Regions from separate parts of the Serratia bockelmannii genome, predicted to be linked through region 1. Evidence: riboswitches for the same ligand, from Rfam matches in the RefSeq annotation. Region 1 holds a riboswitch; each other region holds the start of a gene.
The links. Region 1 has a riboswitch for thiamine pyrophosphate ahead of thiC (phosphomethylpyrimidine synthase ThiC). Riboswitches for the same ligand answer to the same signal wherever they lie in the genome.

Region 1 (3,801 bases):
CCCTGTAGCCGTTGCGCCAGCGGGATGGATTCCACCAACGGGTTCAGCGCCTGCAGGTGGCGTTGCGCCAGCGCCGCCTTACCGGTGGCGGTATCGGCGCTGCGGTAGAGGATTTGCCGCTGCAGGTTGGTAACGTGCAGCTGGTCGTCGTCGGCCAGCAGCAGCGTGCCGACGCCGGCGGCGGCCAGGTACAACGAAGCCGGGGAACCGAGCCCGCCCAAACCGACGATCAACACCGTGGCGCGCTTGAGTTTCTCCTGGCCTTCCGGGCCGACGTCCTCCAGCAGCAGCTGGCGGCTGTAGCGCAGGAATTCCTGATCGTTAAGCATCGCTCGACCCCTCGCCTTCGATCAGCCGCAGCAGCTCGGCCGTCGCCGCGCGCCAATCCGGCGCCTGGGTGATGGCGCTGACCACCGCCACGCTGCCGACGCCGCACGCCAGCACTGCCGGTACGCGATCGATACTGATCCCGCCGATCGCCACCGTCGGGTAATCCGCCAGGCCGGCGATGTGGCGTTTCAACTCCGTCAGCCCCTGCGGCGCCGAAGGCATGTCTTTGGTTTGGGTGGGGAAGATGTGCCCCAGCGCGATGTAGGACGGTTTCACCGCCAGCGCGCGCGCCAGTTCGGCGTCGTCATGGGTGGACACGCCGAGCCGCAACCCGGCGCGGTGAATGGCAGCCAGATCGGTGGTATCGAGATCTTCCTGGCCCAGATGCACGCCGTAGGCGCCATGCTTGATCGCCAGCCGCCAGTAGTCGTTGATGAACAGCCGTGCCTGATAACGCTGGCCCAGCGCGATGGCGGCGGCGATATCCTCTTCGACCTGCTCGTCAGGCAAATCCTTGATGCGCAGCTGGATCGTGGTAACGCCGGCTTCCAGCAGGCGAGCGATCCATTCCACGCTGTTGACGACCGGGTAGAGTCCCAGCTTGTGGGGCGTTGCCGGGAAGGGGGTCGTGATATCAGTCATTGTTTGTCTCCTCTTGCAGGGTGCCGGCGCTGTGATACAGCTCGCTGCCGCGGGCACGGAATTCGGCGGACATTTTCTCCATGCCGGTCAGCTGCACTTCGATCGGCTTGGCGGCCTCCTGGGCGGCGGCGTAGTCGCGCACCTCCTGCGAAATCTTCATCGAGCAGAATTTCGGCCCGCACATTGAGCAGAAGTGGGCGACCTTGCCGGATTCCTGCGGCAGGGTTTCGTCGTGATAGGCGCGCGCGGTGGCCGGATCGAGCGCCAGATTGAACTGATCTTCCCAGCGAAATTCGAAACGCGCCTTGGACATGGCGTTATCGCGGATCTGCGCGCCCGGATGGCCCTTGGCCAGATCGGCGGCGTGGGCGGCGATCTTGTAGGTGATCAGGCCCTGTTTGACGTCTTCTTTGTTCGGCAGGCCGAGGTGCTCTTTCGGCGTGACGTAACACAGCATGGCGCAGCCGAACCAGCCGATCATCGCCGCGCCGATGCCGGAGGTGAAATGGTCATAGCCCGGGGCGATATCGGTGGTCAGCGGGCCGAGGGTGTAGAACGGCGCTTCGTGGCAGTGTTCCAGCTCTTCGGTCATATTGCGGCGGATCATCTGCATCGGCACATGGCCCGGGCCTTCGATCATCACCTGCACGTCGTATTCCCAGGCGATTTTGGTCAGCTCGCCCAGCGTATGCAGCTCGGCGAACTGGGCTTCGTCGTTGGCGTCCTGAATCGAGCCGGGGCGCAGGCCGTCGCCGAGCGACAGCGAAACGTCGTAGGCGGCGCAGATCTCGCAGATTTCACGGAAGTGCTGATAGAGGAAGTTTTCCTGATGGTGCGACAGGCACCATTTGGCCATGATCGAGCCACCGCGCGACACGATGCCGGTCAGGCGTTTGGCGGTCATCGGCACATAGCGCAGCAGCACGCCGGCGTGGATGGTGAAGTAATCGACCCCTTGTTCCGCCTGTTCCAGCAGCGTATCGCGGAACATCGCCCAGGTGAGGTTTTCCGCCACGCCGTTGACCTTCTCCAGCGCCTGGTAGATAGGCACGGTGCCGATGGGAACCGGGCTGTTGCGCAGGATCCACTCGCGGGTTTCGTGAATATAGCGGCCGGTGGAGAGATCCATCACGGTGTCTGCGCCCCAGCGGGTGGCCCACACCAGCTTCTCCACCTCTTCTTCGATCGACGACGTGACCGCCGAGTTGCCGATATTGGCGTTCACCTTCACCAGGAAATTGCGGCCGATGATCATCGGCTCCGCCTCCGGGTGATTGATGTTGGCAGGAATGATGGCGCGGCCGGCGGCCACTTCCTGGCGCACGAACTCCGGCGTGATGTTGTCCGGCAGGTTGGCGCCCCAGCCCTGGCCCGGATGCTGGTGGCGCAGCACCTCGCCGCGAATGCGTTCGCGCCCCATGTTTTCACGGATGGCGATGAACTCCATCTCCGGGGTGACGATGCCGGCGCGGGCATAGTGCAGCTGGGTCACGCACTTGCCCGGCAACGCCTTGCGCGGCAGCGGCAGATGTTCGAAGCGCAGGTGATCCAGCCCCTCGTCCGCCAGCCGCTGTTGGGTGAAGCCGGAACTGGCGCCGTTCAGGGTCGCAGTATCGCCGCGCGCGTCGATCCAGCCGGCGCGCAGCTTGGCCAGGCCGGCGTGCACATCGAGCTCGGCCTGCGGATCGCCGTAGGGGCCCGCGGTGTCATATACCGGGATCGCCTCGTTCTGTTCATACTGCGGGCTATCTTTGCTGCCGCCGACCAGGGTCGGACTGAGCTCAATTTCGCGCATCGGCACCTGGATATCGCGGCGCGAGCCCTGCAGGTAGATGCGGCGTGAGTTTGGGAAAGCCATGCCTTGCAGCGTGTCGATAAACTGCTGGGCGGCTTCGCGTTGCGCTTTACGGGCGCGCGGTGGATTAATGTTAGACATAGCAAGTTCCTACCAGTGTGTTGGGTTGGGAAAGTTGCTTGTCTGGAGCTCGGAGGGAGTAATGATGGTGGCCGATAAGGCAGGGCGCCCGCAAGGGGGAGGCCGTGCCTGTGGCGATAGATTACTCTTGTTCCCTTCGCGGGTATTAACCCGATCAGGTTCCGCGGATCCCGAATTAACGGTCTCAGCCTGGCTGATTCGATGAACAAATCAGGCGCTAGGCACTCCGACAAGATGCCCCCCAGTATAGGAGGGATAAGAAAAAAAACTATAAAATTTTAACGCGCCGGATCCAGCGTCTGGTCCGGCAGCGGTTGCTGCGCGGCTTCTGCTTCCAACTGGATCAGCTTATCTTCCAGCGCAAAGCGCGCCGCCAGCGTTTCGCCGATATCCGACAAGGCCTGGTGGAATTCCAGACAAACCTCCTGATCGATATCCACTTCGGTATAGCGATCGTGGAACGCCATGATCTGTTCAGTATTGGCCCACAGCTTGGGATAGATGTTCACCGCCAGCGACATTTTCGGACTGGCTGCGCCTTCCACTTGTTTGATAATTCTGTCATAGATATGAAAATGCCCTGCGGAGAGGTAATCCACCAGGTTGTGGCAAAAGTTCTCCAGCGCTTTTTCATTCAGCGGCGTATGCTTTTCTTTATTCGGTTTGAGGCCTACCAGCGTGCAGTAGGCGACCAGCAACTGTTTGCGGGCCTGAAGCCATTGATCAACTAATTCATTACTACCGCCAACGCGCTGAGTCAGCCTTTCCAAACGGTTGAGCATGTTTGACTCCGTGTAAGTAACAAAAGTAACCGGTAAGTTATTAAAATGTAACAAAGCCGATTTGTAGAGTGCCAGTGAAGCTGAGGTTGTGCAACAACGATATGGAACTTG
Region 2 (3,801 bases), 2.3 Mb from region 1:
CGCCGATCTGCTCGGCCACCATAATTGGCGCGTGATCGGGGTTGATGTACCAGTCGAGCACCAGCGTCAGCTTCTCGGCCGCACCGGCCTGGCCGGTGAGGGCAGCGCCCAGCAGCAGCCCGCGAACGGTTTGTTTGATCATGGTCGTTCCTTTATCCCTGGTTATGGTTGCAATCATCAGTCGTTTTCCGGCGCCCAGGCGATCAGACGCCGCAGCAGCGCATCCACCGCGGCCCACAGCAGCACGGTCATCAGCACCAAAATAAACAGCGCGGCGAAGCAGACGTCGGTCTGCATGCGCGCGTTGGCGTTCAGCATCACGTAGCCCAGCCCTTCGGCCGAGCCGACCCATTCGCCGATGATGGCGCCGATCGGCGCGACGGCGGCGGCCATGCGCAGGCCGGAGCCGAAGGCCGGTAGCGCCGCCATCAGCCGCACGTGCCGCAGCTGCGCCCAGCGCGAAGCGCGCATCGTGCGCGCCAGATCGAGATAGTCGTTGTTGACCCGGCGCAGCCCGTCGAAAAAGGCCGACACTACCGGGAAGAAAATCACCAGCACCGCCATCGCCACCTTGGCGCTCATGCCGAAGCCGAACCACAGCACCAGCAGTGGCGCCAGGGCGAACACCGGTATCGCCTGGCTGGTGAGCACCAGTGGCATCAGCCAGCGCTGCAGCCGCGGCGAGAAGATCATGCACAGCGCCAGCGCCGCGCCGAGCAGCACGCCCAGCACCAGCCCGCTGACGATCTCCGAAGCCGTGACCAGCGTGTGCCAGGCGAGATAGCCGCGCCCGTCCCACAGCGCCTGCGCCACCGCGCCCGGCGTGGGCAGCAGAAAGGCCGGAATGCCGCTTTGCGCCGCCAGCCACCACAGCAGCAGCAGGCCAGCAAACACCGTCAGCCCACGCCGCAGGCGGGTGAGGCCACGCTCTTCGGCAATCTTCATTGCGCGGCCCTCACCAGCTGTTGCAGCAGCTCGGCCTGGCTTTTCAGCAGGTCGGCGTCATCCGGCGCGCGCGGCGGTTGCCCGCTGATACGGTGGGTATCGTCGAGGCCCAGCGGCCAGGGCGACAGTACCAGCAGCCGGTGGCTCAGGCGGCAGGCCTCCATCGGATCGTGGGTGATCAGCAGTACGGTATTTTGCGCCAGCAGCTCGGCGGCCAGGCTTTGGATCTCGGCGCGGGTAATGGCGTCCAATGCGGAGAAGGGTTCGTCCATCAGCACGATCGGCTGGCGTTCGTAGAGCGTGCGGGCGATGGCGGCGCGCTGGCGCATGCCGCCGGACAGCGCGGCGGGCAGGCTGCGGCCATGCGCGGCCAGGCCTACGCGTTCGAGCAGATGCGCCACCCACGCCCGATCCGCCACTTCGCCGCGCAGCCGCGAGCCGAGGGCGACGTTCTCTTCGACGGTCAGCCACGGGTAGAGCAGGTCTTTTTGCCCCATGTAGGCGATGCGCCCGGCGATCGGCAAACCGTCGCTGCCGGTCACCGTACCCGAACTGGCCTGCGCCAGGCCGGCGATGATCTTCAGCAGGCTGGTTTTGCCGGCGCCGCTGGCGCCGAGCAGGGCGACGAAGCTGCCGCCGGCGATGTCGAAGCTCAGCCGGTCGAAGACGATTTGCTGACCGAAACGCAGGCTGAGATCCCGCACCTGGATGCCGGGTGGGAGAAGCGGGGAGGTCATGAGGCGTTCAGCCCCATCTGCCAAAATGCCGATTCCAGCTGGGTGGCGGTGGTGAAAATCTGCGCCAGCTCGGTGAAGCGGCCTTGTGCGCCGCGCTGGTGGCCGACGGTTTCCAGCAGTTCGATGGCGGCACGCACGCCGGCCAGATAGCCCTCGTCGCCGTAGTTGCGGATCCAGGAGGCGTAAGGATTGCCCTCCATCTGAGTGGCGGGATCGTGCAGCAGCCGCAGGCCGATTTCGGCATAGCCGGCCACGCAGGGCAGCAGGCCGGCCAGCAGATCGAGGGCGTCGCCGGCATGGCCGATATCCAGCACGTAGCGGGTGTAGTTCATGGTTTCCGCCGCTTCCGGCTGGGCGGCGATCTGCGCTTCGCTCAGCCCCCATTCGGCGCAGTAGGCCACGTGCAACGGCAGTTCGGCGACGATGCCGTTGAGCGAGGCGGTGGCGGCGCGCATCTCCGGCAGGGTGCGCAGCTTGCTGACCAGCAGCGCGTAGGCGCGGGCGAAGTGCAGCAGAAACAGATAGTCCTGGGTCAGGTAGCGGCGAAAAGCGCGTTCAGGCAAGGTGCCGGCGGCCAGCTGCTGCAGAAATGGATGATCGACGTAATCTTGCCAGTGGCTGCCGGCATGGTGGCGCAGCCGGCCGTAAAGACCGCTTTCGAACAGGGTAGTGATGGACATGGGACCTCCTTGAGTCAGTGGAGATCCGGGCACGCTGGGGTATGAACAGGCAACGGGTGAGAGCGTTGTTGCCTAACCGTCCCTTCGCTGGCATGACCCAGATCAGGTTCAAAGGGTTCGGCTTGCGCCATCTCAGCCCGTAACAGGACACCCCTCGGAGCTGCTTGTTATACGACATTTGTTTTTTGATTACAATCGCCGGGCGGTGCGGCGGCAATCGGTTCGTTTAGTGCGATCGAGGGTGATTTTGCTGGCGCAAGGCGCGCGGTTTTTGTCACTGTAGGCTCATGTTTTGCCTCTGAGGATGATGCCCGATGAAAAAGATTGGTTTTCTCTCGTTTGGCCACTGGTCGCCTTCCGCCCAGTCCGGCACCCGTTCCGCGGCGGATGCGCTGCTGCAGTCCATCGATCTGGCGGTCGCCGCCGAAGATCTGGGGGCGGACGGCGCCTATTTTCGCGTGCACCACTTCGCGCGCCAGCTGGGATCGCCGTTCCCGCTGTTGGCCGCCATCGGCGCCAAAACCCAACGCATCGAGATCGGCACCGGCGTGATCGACATGCGCTATGAAAATCCGCTGTACATGGTGGAGGACGCTGGCGCGGCGGATCTGATCGCCGGCGGGCGGCTGCAGCTTGGCATCAGCCGCGGCTCGCCGGAGCAGGTGATCGACGGCTGGCGCTATTTCGGCTATGCCCCGGCCGACGGCGAAACCGATGCGGACATGGCCCGCCGCCATACCGAAGTGTTCCTGGAAGCGCTGCGCGGCGAAGGGTTCGCCGAGCCCAATCCACAGCCGATGTTCCCGAATCCGCCCGGGCTGCTGCGGCCGGAACCGTTTTCCGCCGGGCTGCGCGACCGCATCTGGTGGGGCGCCGGCTCCAATGCCACCGCCGTCTGGGCGGCGAAGCTCGGCATGCACCTGCAAAGCTCGACGCTCAAGAACGACGAGACCGGCGAACCCTTCCACATCCAGCAAGCCAAGCAGATCCGCGCCTACCGCGCCGCCTGGCAAGAGGCCGGCCACACGCATGAGCCGCGGGTTTCCGTGAGCCGTAGCATCTTCGCGCTGGTGGATCAGCGGGATCGCAACTACTTCGGCGGCAGCGGTAAGGAAGGCGACCAACTGGGGTATATCGATGCGCAAACCCGGGCGATCTTTGGCCGCAGTTACGCCGCAGAACCTGACGCGCTGATCGAACAGCTGGCGCAGGACGAGGCCATCGCCGAAGCGGATACCTTGCTGCTGACCGTGCCTAACCAACTGGGCGTGGATTACAACGCCCACGTTATCGAATCGATTTTAACCCATGTCGCGCCGGCGCTCGGCTGGCGCTAAACGGAGGAGCTGGATGTCACGCATTTTCATTACCGGCTCGGTGGACGGGCTGGGCCGCGCCGCCGCGCAAACGCTGTTGGACGAAGGGCATCAGGTGATTCT
Region 3 (3,801 bases), 1.6 Mb from region 1:
TCAGGCCGGCATCGGCTGATCAACGCCGGGGGCGCCATCACCGGCGCCCCCGGTCAGATTATTTCCAGTCGGGATTGTTCTCGAACTGCTGCTTCAGCAGCGCCTTCATGTCGTCATCCGGCTTGCCGAGCCACTGGTACTTGGCATACTTCTTCGGATGATCGACGGCTTCCGGCCGATCTTCCACCGCGACCCGCACGCCCCAGGCCTGAGATTTATCCGCGCTGAACGCCACGATCAAAAAGTTGTTGCCGCAGTCGTGCGGCTTGCACAGGTTGCCGACCAGATACTCTTTGCCCTTCCAGCTCAGGTTCTGCGCCGGCGTAGAGGTGCCGACGCCCTTGCGCGCCCAGCCCGGCATCCGCGCCTGGCCTTTCACCATGTTTTGCCAGCTGGCCTGATACCCCGGCTGCTGAATTAAATCCGACGTGGTGACGATCTGCTGGGCAAAGCTGCCCGCGCTGAAGCTGAGCAGTGCGCCGAAGAGGGCGCAACGCAGCGCCTGGTGTCCCGTCATAGTCCTTCTCCCTAGGTTAAATCAGGTTTCGCCCGTCAAACCGGGCCTGAACTAGTCAGACCACGGTTGCGGCAAAAAGTTGACTCACCACCAGGCGTGAAAATGATGCACCGGCCCGATGCCGTGCCCCACTTCCAGGGTGTCCGCCTGTTGCAGCGCGTGTTGCAGGTAGTCCTTGGCGGCGGCCACCGTGGCCGCCCAGTCGGCATGGCGCGGGCGCAGCGCCGCCAGCGCGGCCGAGAGCGTGCAACCGGTGCCGTGGGTGTGGCGGGTGGCGACGCGCGGCGCGGTAAAGCGCTGCTCGCCTTCTGCGGTAAACAGCCAGTCCGGGCTCTCACTTTCGCTCAGGTGGCCGCCCTTCATCAGCACCGCTCGGCAGCCCATCGCCAGCAGCGCCCGTCCCTGCTCACGCATCTGCGCTTCATCTTCCGCCGGCGCGCACGCCAGCAGCGCCGCCGCTTCTGGCAGGTTCGGCGTAATGATCGACACCAGCGGCAACAGCTCGCGCCGAATAGACGCTACCGCCTCCGGCGCCAGCAACGGATCGCCGCTTTTCGCCAGCATCACGGTGTCCAGCACCACGAATTCCGGCCGGTAATGGCGCAGCCGTTCGGCCACCGCCTGCACGATGTCAGCGTTGGCCAGCATGCCGATCTTGACGCTGTCGATGCGCACGTCGCTGAATACCGAGTCCAGCTGCGCGGCGACGAACGCCGGATCGATGTAATACACCGACTGCACGCCGCGGGTATTCTGCGCCACCAGCGCGGTGATCACCGAGGTGCCGTAAGCGCCGAGCGCCGAGAAAGCTTTCAAATCGGCCTGAATGCCGGCGCCGCCGCTGGGATCGGTGCCGGCGATGGTCAGCGCGTTAATGCGTTTCATCACAGATCCTCCCCGCGCAGTTGATACAGCGCGTCGAGGAACGCCGGCGTAAAGCTGCCCGGCCCGGCGGCCTGCCTGGCCGCGAGGCCGCCGCAGTGGGACATCACTCGGCAGGCGGTCGCCACGTTATCCAGGCGATCGCCCGGCAGGGCGCAAAACGCCGCCGCCACCGCCGACAGCGCGCAGCCGGTGCCCACCACCCGCGTCATCAGCGGGGAACCGCCTTCGATCGCCCAATCGCGCTGGCCGTCGGTGACGTAATCCACCGCGCCGGTGACCGCCACCACCGCGCCGCTGCGCCGCGCCAGCTCACGCGCGGCGGGCAATGCCGCCAAGGAATCGTCGCCGCTGTCCACGCCGCGGCCGCTGGCCAGCAACCCACTGAGCGCCATGATTTCCGAAGCGTTGCCGCGTATCGCCGCCGGTTTCTCGTCCAGCAGCTGTTTGGCGAAGGCGGTGCGGTAGGAGAGCGCACCGACCGCCACCGGATCCAGCGTCCAGGGCTTGCCGGCCCGATTGGCGGCGGCCACCGCCGCCCGCATCGATTCGGCACGCAGCGCGTTGAGGGTGCCGACGTTGATCAGCAGGCCGTCGGCCAGCGCGCTGAACTGCGCCGCCTCTTGCGGCTCCACCACCATCGCCGGGGAAGCGCCGAGCGCCAGCAACACGTTGGCGGTCAGCGATTGCACCACTTCGTTAGTCAGGCAGTGGATCAGCGGAGGGCGCTGTTGGAATTGGGTCAGACAGGCCGCGGCGCGCGCGCCGGGTAGTGCATCAGGTCGAGCGATCATATTCCTCCCAACCGGCGTTCAAGAAGGCGGCGCCGGCTGGGCGGCCGTGACTTCCCTACGCTGGCATTATCCAGATCAGGTAATACGGGTATTTCTCAGCCTTCACGTAGAAGGGCACCCCGAGTCATGAAAATCAATAGGTTGTGATCAACGTTGCGTTAATCCCTGCAGGGGATCATGCCAGCGGCGGCGCGGACAAACAAGCGAATAAATTGACTCGCGCCTAAGCGATGTTTCCCTCTTTTCCCGCCAGATACAGGCTCAGCACGCCGGGCAGCTCCGCCAGCGTGAACGCCACGCTCTGCGGCGCCGTCTTGAAGATATGGTGCAGCGTACCGGCCACCAGGCTTTGCAACAGCCGGGTTTGCTGCAGGATCTCCGCTTCGGCGGTCTCGGGGCGGCGCAGCTGCAACACGCTGGCGATCAGCGTCAGGAAGCTGGACTTTTCATCCGGCAGGTTCATTTCCCGCATCACCGGCAGGTAGTCGGCATGCTCACGCAGGTACTGCGCATAGGGTGAAAACAGCCGCTGGATCACCGCTTCAGCGGAGAGGCGCCGCCACTCATCGTCACTGGCCAACGCCATGTCGCGCACCAGCGCCTCAATCGACTCGGTATGCCGATCTGCCAGCGCCTTGATCACCGCGTGGCGATCGGGAAAAAAGTGATACATCGAACCGATGGAGGTTTTGGCGTGCTTGGCGAGCCGCTGCATGCTGAGCGCCGCCAGGCCGTCCTGCGCCACGATCGCCGCCGCCGAATCCAGAATGGTTTGTACGCGTTGCCGCCCTCTTTCCTGCTGTGGCTCTCGCCCGGTGATGTTTTCGTCGATTTGCATATTCGTTTCTGCCCGCTGTCATCAACGCATTATACCCATTTGCCGCTACGAAGGCAGGGCGACACAAAAAACTAGATTAACCCCTCTAGTTTAGAGTAGAGTATTTATTCTAGTTTACCCTGACGCAAGCGTGGGGAAGACAAACAGTGACCTCACTCACTGAAAAAGAGTCATTTCATTCGGCCCGTCGCCCAAGCCAATCGTCAGAGAATGCCCTATGCCCGACAAAAAACTGCTCATCACCTGCCTGACCGCGCTGTTGCTCACCGGGTGCTCGCCGGCACCGTCGATAGTGGTGTTCGGCGCTTCGTTCCCCGACTGGCTGTTTTGCCTGTGCGGCGGCGTGGCGGGTATGGTGGCGATCCACCTGCTGCTGCGCACCCCGGAAAAACGCGCCTGGCTGGCGCCGCAGCTGCTGACGTATCCGGCGCTGACCGCGCTGATCGCCATGCTGATCTGGTTACTGGTTTTCCCCCACTGAGACTGACGCCATGACCCAACCACACACCCCAAACCGGCGCAGACTGCTGGTGCTTACCATCCTGGCGTTGACATTCATCGTGGCCGCCGTCGTCGTCTGGCGGGTGGAAAACGCCCCCAGTACCGACGATGCCTACGCCTATGCCGACACCATCGACGTGGTGCCGGAGGTGAACGGTCGCATCGTCGAGATGCCGATCCGCGACAACCAGGAAGTGCGGCAAGGCGATCTGCTGTTCCGCATCGATCCGCGCCCTTACCAGGACGCGCTGGCGGCCAGCGAAGCGCGC
Region 4 (3,801 bases), 450 kb from region 1:
GCGGCCAGTTGGCGTTGCTCCACCGGAATGTTCTCCAGCGCCTGCAGCAACAGGCGGGCGGCCAGTGGCAGGTTAAAGAACAGGTGCGCCAGCAGAATGCCCTGCAGCCCGTAGGGCGAGAAGCCATATTCGACGCCCAGCCAGCCGCACAGCGTCGCCAGCCAGCCCTGGCGCCCATAGACGCTGAGCAGGCCGAACACCGCCACCAGCACCGGCAGCACCAGCGTCATGGCGCACAGCCGCAGCAACAGCTGCCGGCCGGGGAAACGGCGGCGATAGAGCGCACGCGCCAGCAGAACGGCGGGCAGCACCGAAATCAGCGCTGACAGCAGCGCCTGCCAGAAGGTGAAGCGCACCACGTGCCACAAGTAGCTGTCCTGCCACAGGCCGCGCCAGTCGCTGTCCGGCGCATGGCGCCACAGCGAGCCCATCGCCAGTGCGGCGACCAGCAGGATCACGCCGGCGGCCAGCAGCCCCGGCCAGAGCCAGCGGGGGATCAGCGGCTGACGGCGGTTTGCCATGCCCGGATCCAACCGCCGCGTTGTGTGGCCACCTCTTCGGCGCTGTATTGCAGCGCGGTCTGCGGCACGTTCATCTGCTCAAAGCCGACGGGCAGCGGGGTGTTGATCACCGGATACATCCAGTTGCCGGTCGGGATGGTGTTCTGGAACGCCGGCGTCACCATGAACCGCATGAAACGCTCGGCCAGCTCAGGCTGTTTGGCGGCCTTCAGCTTGCCCGCCACTTCCACCTGCAGGTAGTGGCCTTCGCTGAACGTGGCGGCGGCGTAAAGGTCTTTTTTCTCTGCGATCAGGTGATAGGCGGGAGAAGTGGTGTAGCTGAGCACCAGATCGCCTTCGCCTTTTAGGAACAGGCCGTAGGCCTCGCTCCAACCTTTGGTGACGGTGACGGTCTTCTTCGCCAATTGCTGCCAGGCGGCCGGCGCCTTGTCGGCATACACTTTTTGCATCCACAGCAGCAGGCCGAGGCCCGGCGTGCTGGTGCGCGGATCTTCGTAAATCACCTTCCAGTCGCGATCGCTGCTGATCAGCTCCTGCAGGCTCTTCGGTGGATTCTTCAGTTTTTCTTTGTTGTAGACGAAGGCGAAGTACCCGTAGTCGTAAGGCACGAAGGTCGTATCCTGCCAGCCGCCCGGCACCGTCAGTTTGGCGGTGTCGACGCCGCTCGGCGCGAACAGGCCGGTTTGCTGCGCCGCCTGCAACAGGTTGTTGTCCAGCCCCAGCACCACGTCGGCGGCGCTGTTCTTGCCTTCCATGCGCAGGCGGTTGAGCAGTGAGACGCCGTCTTCCAGCGCCACGAACTTCAGCTCACAGTCGCACTCGGCTTCGAAGGCTTTTTTTACCGCCGGGCCAGGGCCCCAGTCGGCGGCAAAGGAATCGTAGGTGTAAACCGTCAGCGTCGGCTTGGCGAACACCGGCGCGGCGCATAGCAGCAATAAGCAGGGCAGATATTTTTTGACCACGTTGCACTCCTGAAAAATAAGGGGGCAAGGGTATCTGAGGGGGCGAGGCGGCGTCGCCGGTTCGCTGGGCTCAAATCCCTCCGCCGGTATTGACCGGATCAGGTTCGACGGGTGTGCTCTCAGCGGAAAATCGGGCTTATGCACACGGCCCGACTCACCGCACCCCGTTGAGACGGCGCTATTGTAAAGATTAACCGACCCGGGCGAAAGGCGCTTATGCCTCCGGCGGGGCAAACCAGGCGGATTTGAAGTCGAACCAGCCGAGGGTGTTCATTCGCACGCCGCGCATGCTGCGCTGGCCGTGCAGCTGCAGCCAGTGGTGGAACAGCGGATGTAGCTGGTGGTTGCTGACTAGCCGCTGGCAAAACTCCGCCAGCGGCAAGCGGTTGGCGCGCCATAACTCCGCGTCCTGCGCCAGATCCTCGTTCATGCAGTGCTGCATCAGCGGCAGTTCGTACAGCGTGGCGAACAGCGAAAACTCCAGCGGCAGATAGAAGTTGGCGCTGCCGAGCCACAGATCGCTGCGCGCGTCGCCCTGGTGCCAGGTGGCGTAATCCACGCTTTGTACGATCAGGCGGATGCCGTGCTGCGCCAACAGCGGTTCGATCGCCTGGCGAATGGCGTGAAACTCCGAATGCTCATTGAAGTGGGTCATCGTCAGTTCAGTCAGCCCCGCCGGTTTGGGTTGCTGCGCCAGCGTGCGGTTGTGGTGCCAGCGCGGCAGCAGGCCGTATGCCGGCGACCAATAGCGCTGGTAGAGCGGCCCGGCGTGGCTCAGCAATGAAATGGGGTTGATCAATTCGCACAGCCAGCTGCGAATGGCGGGGTCGGCGGCCAACGTGGAACGCTGATCGAACAGCAAGAAATAACAGCCCTCTTCCAGTCGGCTTTCCAGTTCGTTTTTGCCGGTTTCATCGCCCTGCAGCTGCACGCCGGAGTGCACCAGCTCTTCGGAGAACTCCGGCAGCACCCAGATGTTCACCTCGTCGATCAGCGCCCGGTAGCCGAAATAGTCGTCGAAGGCGTGGATCTTCATCTGGCTGGGAAGATTGCGCACCACGCGGTAGGGGCCGGTGCCGACCGGATGGCGGGCGAAGTCCGGCAGTTCGCGCCATTCGCGCGGCAGGATCATGGCCTGCACGCTGCCCAGCAGCCAGGGTAGCCAGTGGTCGGGGCTGCGCAGATGCACGTCGATAACGAACGGCGTCGGCGAGGTGACGCTTTCGATATGTGAGAACAGCGGTTGCGAGGTCAGACGCGAGAGGGAAGTGATGACGTCTGCCATCTCCAGCTCGCGGCCGTGATGAAAATGGATCGCCGGGCGCAGGTAAAACCGCCAGTGCAAGGGCGTCAGCGGCTGCCAATGGTGGGACAGATCGGACTCCAGTTCCCCGTTTTCCTCATTTATGCGCGTCAGGCCGTTGAAGATCTGGCGCGCCAAATGGGTTTCCGAACGCCGCAGCGCCGAGCCGGGCAGCAGGTTGTACAACTGCCGGTAGTAGAGCACCCGCAGGATGTGTTTACCCTGGCGGAAGCTGCGCCCCAGCTGCGACAGCAGCATTTGGCGCACCACGTTTTTGTCGCCCACCAGCTGCACCAACTGATCGATGCGATCCTGTTCCAACAGCTCCTCGGCCCGCTGTTGCTGCAGCGCCAGGCCGGTGTAGTGGAAGGTTAACCGTGAACGCTTGCCGCGCCCCGACTCCGCCTGCCAGGTGAGCCAGCCTTCCCGCTGCATGGCGCTCAGCAGGGAGCGCACGTGGCGCCGCGAGCAGCTGAGCACCTCCGCCAGATCCTGCAGGGTGGTGTCGGTGGTTTCACCGTGGCAGCGCTGCCACAGGCGGATGAACTGTTGCTGCAATCTGGACGTGGACATAAAAGAGGAACGCTCCCGCCTCAACTCGTCAATTTTTCTTTCCCTATATTACGCCGATAATTTTCATCAATGAAAGGGGAGGGCGTAATCATGAAAGCTTTCTTATCCAAACAGTTCTATCAGCGCTATTTCAGCGCGGTGCGCCGTCAACGCGCCGACTGGCTGAGCGTGGTGCCCGAACAGGCGCGGCTGGCGATGTTGGCACACCTGACGCAATGGGACATCAAAGAGATGACCGATAAGCAATATCGCGAGCACCTGTAGGGGCTGCGGCAACAAGTTTCTGAGTAATGGTGCTGTTTCACCAGCCAGTGGGGCAACCCACTGGTTTTTTTATGCATGGACATGGCGATGCGCTTGCATTTTTCTTGCCGTGGCCTAAGGTTCTTTCTTCTGCTTTGAGGTCAGGGAAGACGATATGCAACGCCTGAGCCGGTTGTCA

Region 2: linked by a shared signal. The riboswitch ahead of ACSJLU_RS15525 (TenA family protein) and the one ahead of thiC (phosphomethylpyrimidine synthase ThiC) in region 1 are both predicted to bind thiamine pyrophosphate.
Region 3: linked by a shared signal. The riboswitch ahead of thiM (hydroxyethylthiazole kinase) and the one ahead of thiC (phosphomethylpyrimidine synthase ThiC) in region 1 are both predicted to bind thiamine pyrophosphate.
Region 4: linked by a shared signal. The riboswitch ahead of thiB (thiamine ABC transporter substrate binding subunit) and the one ahead of thiC (phosphomethylpyrimidine synthase ThiC) in region 1 are both predicted to bind thiamine pyrophosphate.

Annotation. Positions count from the first base shown of each region.
Region 1 covers NZ_CP196512.1:314,307-318,107, forward strand. The annotation lists gene ACSJLU_RS01470 (HesA/MoeB/ThiF family protein) at 1-329, opposite strand, end outside; gene thiE (thiamine phosphate synthase) at 322-972, opposite strand; gene thiC (phosphomethylpyrimidine synthase ThiC) at 965-2,908, opposite strand; TPP riboswitch at 3,023-3,147, opposite strand; gene ACSJLU_RS01485 (Rsd/AlgQ family anti-sigma factor) at 3,187-3,690, opposite strand; gene nudC (NAD(+) diphosphatase) at 3,792-3,801, shown strand, end outside.
Region 2 covers NZ_CP196512.1:3,259,371-3,263,171, reverse strand. The annotation lists gene ACSJLU_RS15540 (ABC transporter substrate-binding protein) at 1-142, opposite strand, end outside; gene ACSJLU_RS15535 (ABC transporter permease) at 178-945, opposite strand; gene ACSJLU_RS15530 (ABC transporter ATP-binding protein) at 942-1,682, opposite strand; gene ACSJLU_RS15525 (TenA family protein) at 1,679-2,362, opposite strand; TPP riboswitch at 2,425-2,527, opposite strand; gene ACSJLU_RS15520 (LLM class flavin-dependent oxidoreductase) at 2,677-3,699, shown strand; gene ACSJLU_RS15515 (SDR family NAD(P)-dependent oxidoreductase) at 3,713-3,801, shown strand, end outside.
Region 3 covers NZ_CP196512.1:3,888,091-3,891,891, forward strand. The annotation lists gene gutQ (arabinose-5-phosphate isomerase GutQ) at 1-19, shown strand, start outside; gene ACSJLU_RS18550 (inhibitor of vertebrate lysozyme family protein) at 59-517, opposite strand; gene thiD (bifunctional hydroxymethylpyrimidine kinase/phosphomethylpyrimidine kinase) at 602-1,402, opposite strand; gene thiM (hydroxyethylthiazole kinase) at 1,402-2,193, opposite strand; TPP riboswitch at 2,229-2,325, opposite strand; gene ACSJLU_RS18565 (TetR/AcrR family transcriptional regulator) at 2,417-3,031, opposite strand; gene ACSJLU_RS18570 (YtcA family lipoprotein) at 3,249-3,512, shown strand; gene mdtN (multidrug transporter subunit MdtN) at 3,523-3,801, shown strand, end outside.
Region 4 covers NZ_CP196512.1:769,282-773,082, forward strand. The annotation lists gene thiP (thiamine/thiamine pyrophosphate ABC transporter permease ThiP) at 1-521, opposite strand, end outside; gene thiB (thiamine ABC transporter substrate binding subunit) at 497-1,483, opposite strand; TPP riboswitch at 1,541-1,660, opposite strand; gene sgrR (HTH-type transcriptional regulator SgrR) at 1,698-3,359, opposite strand; gene sgrT (glucose uptake inhibitor SgrT) at 3,450-3,623, shown strand; gene ACSJLU_RS03605 (sugar efflux transporter) at 3,778-3,801, shown strand, end outside.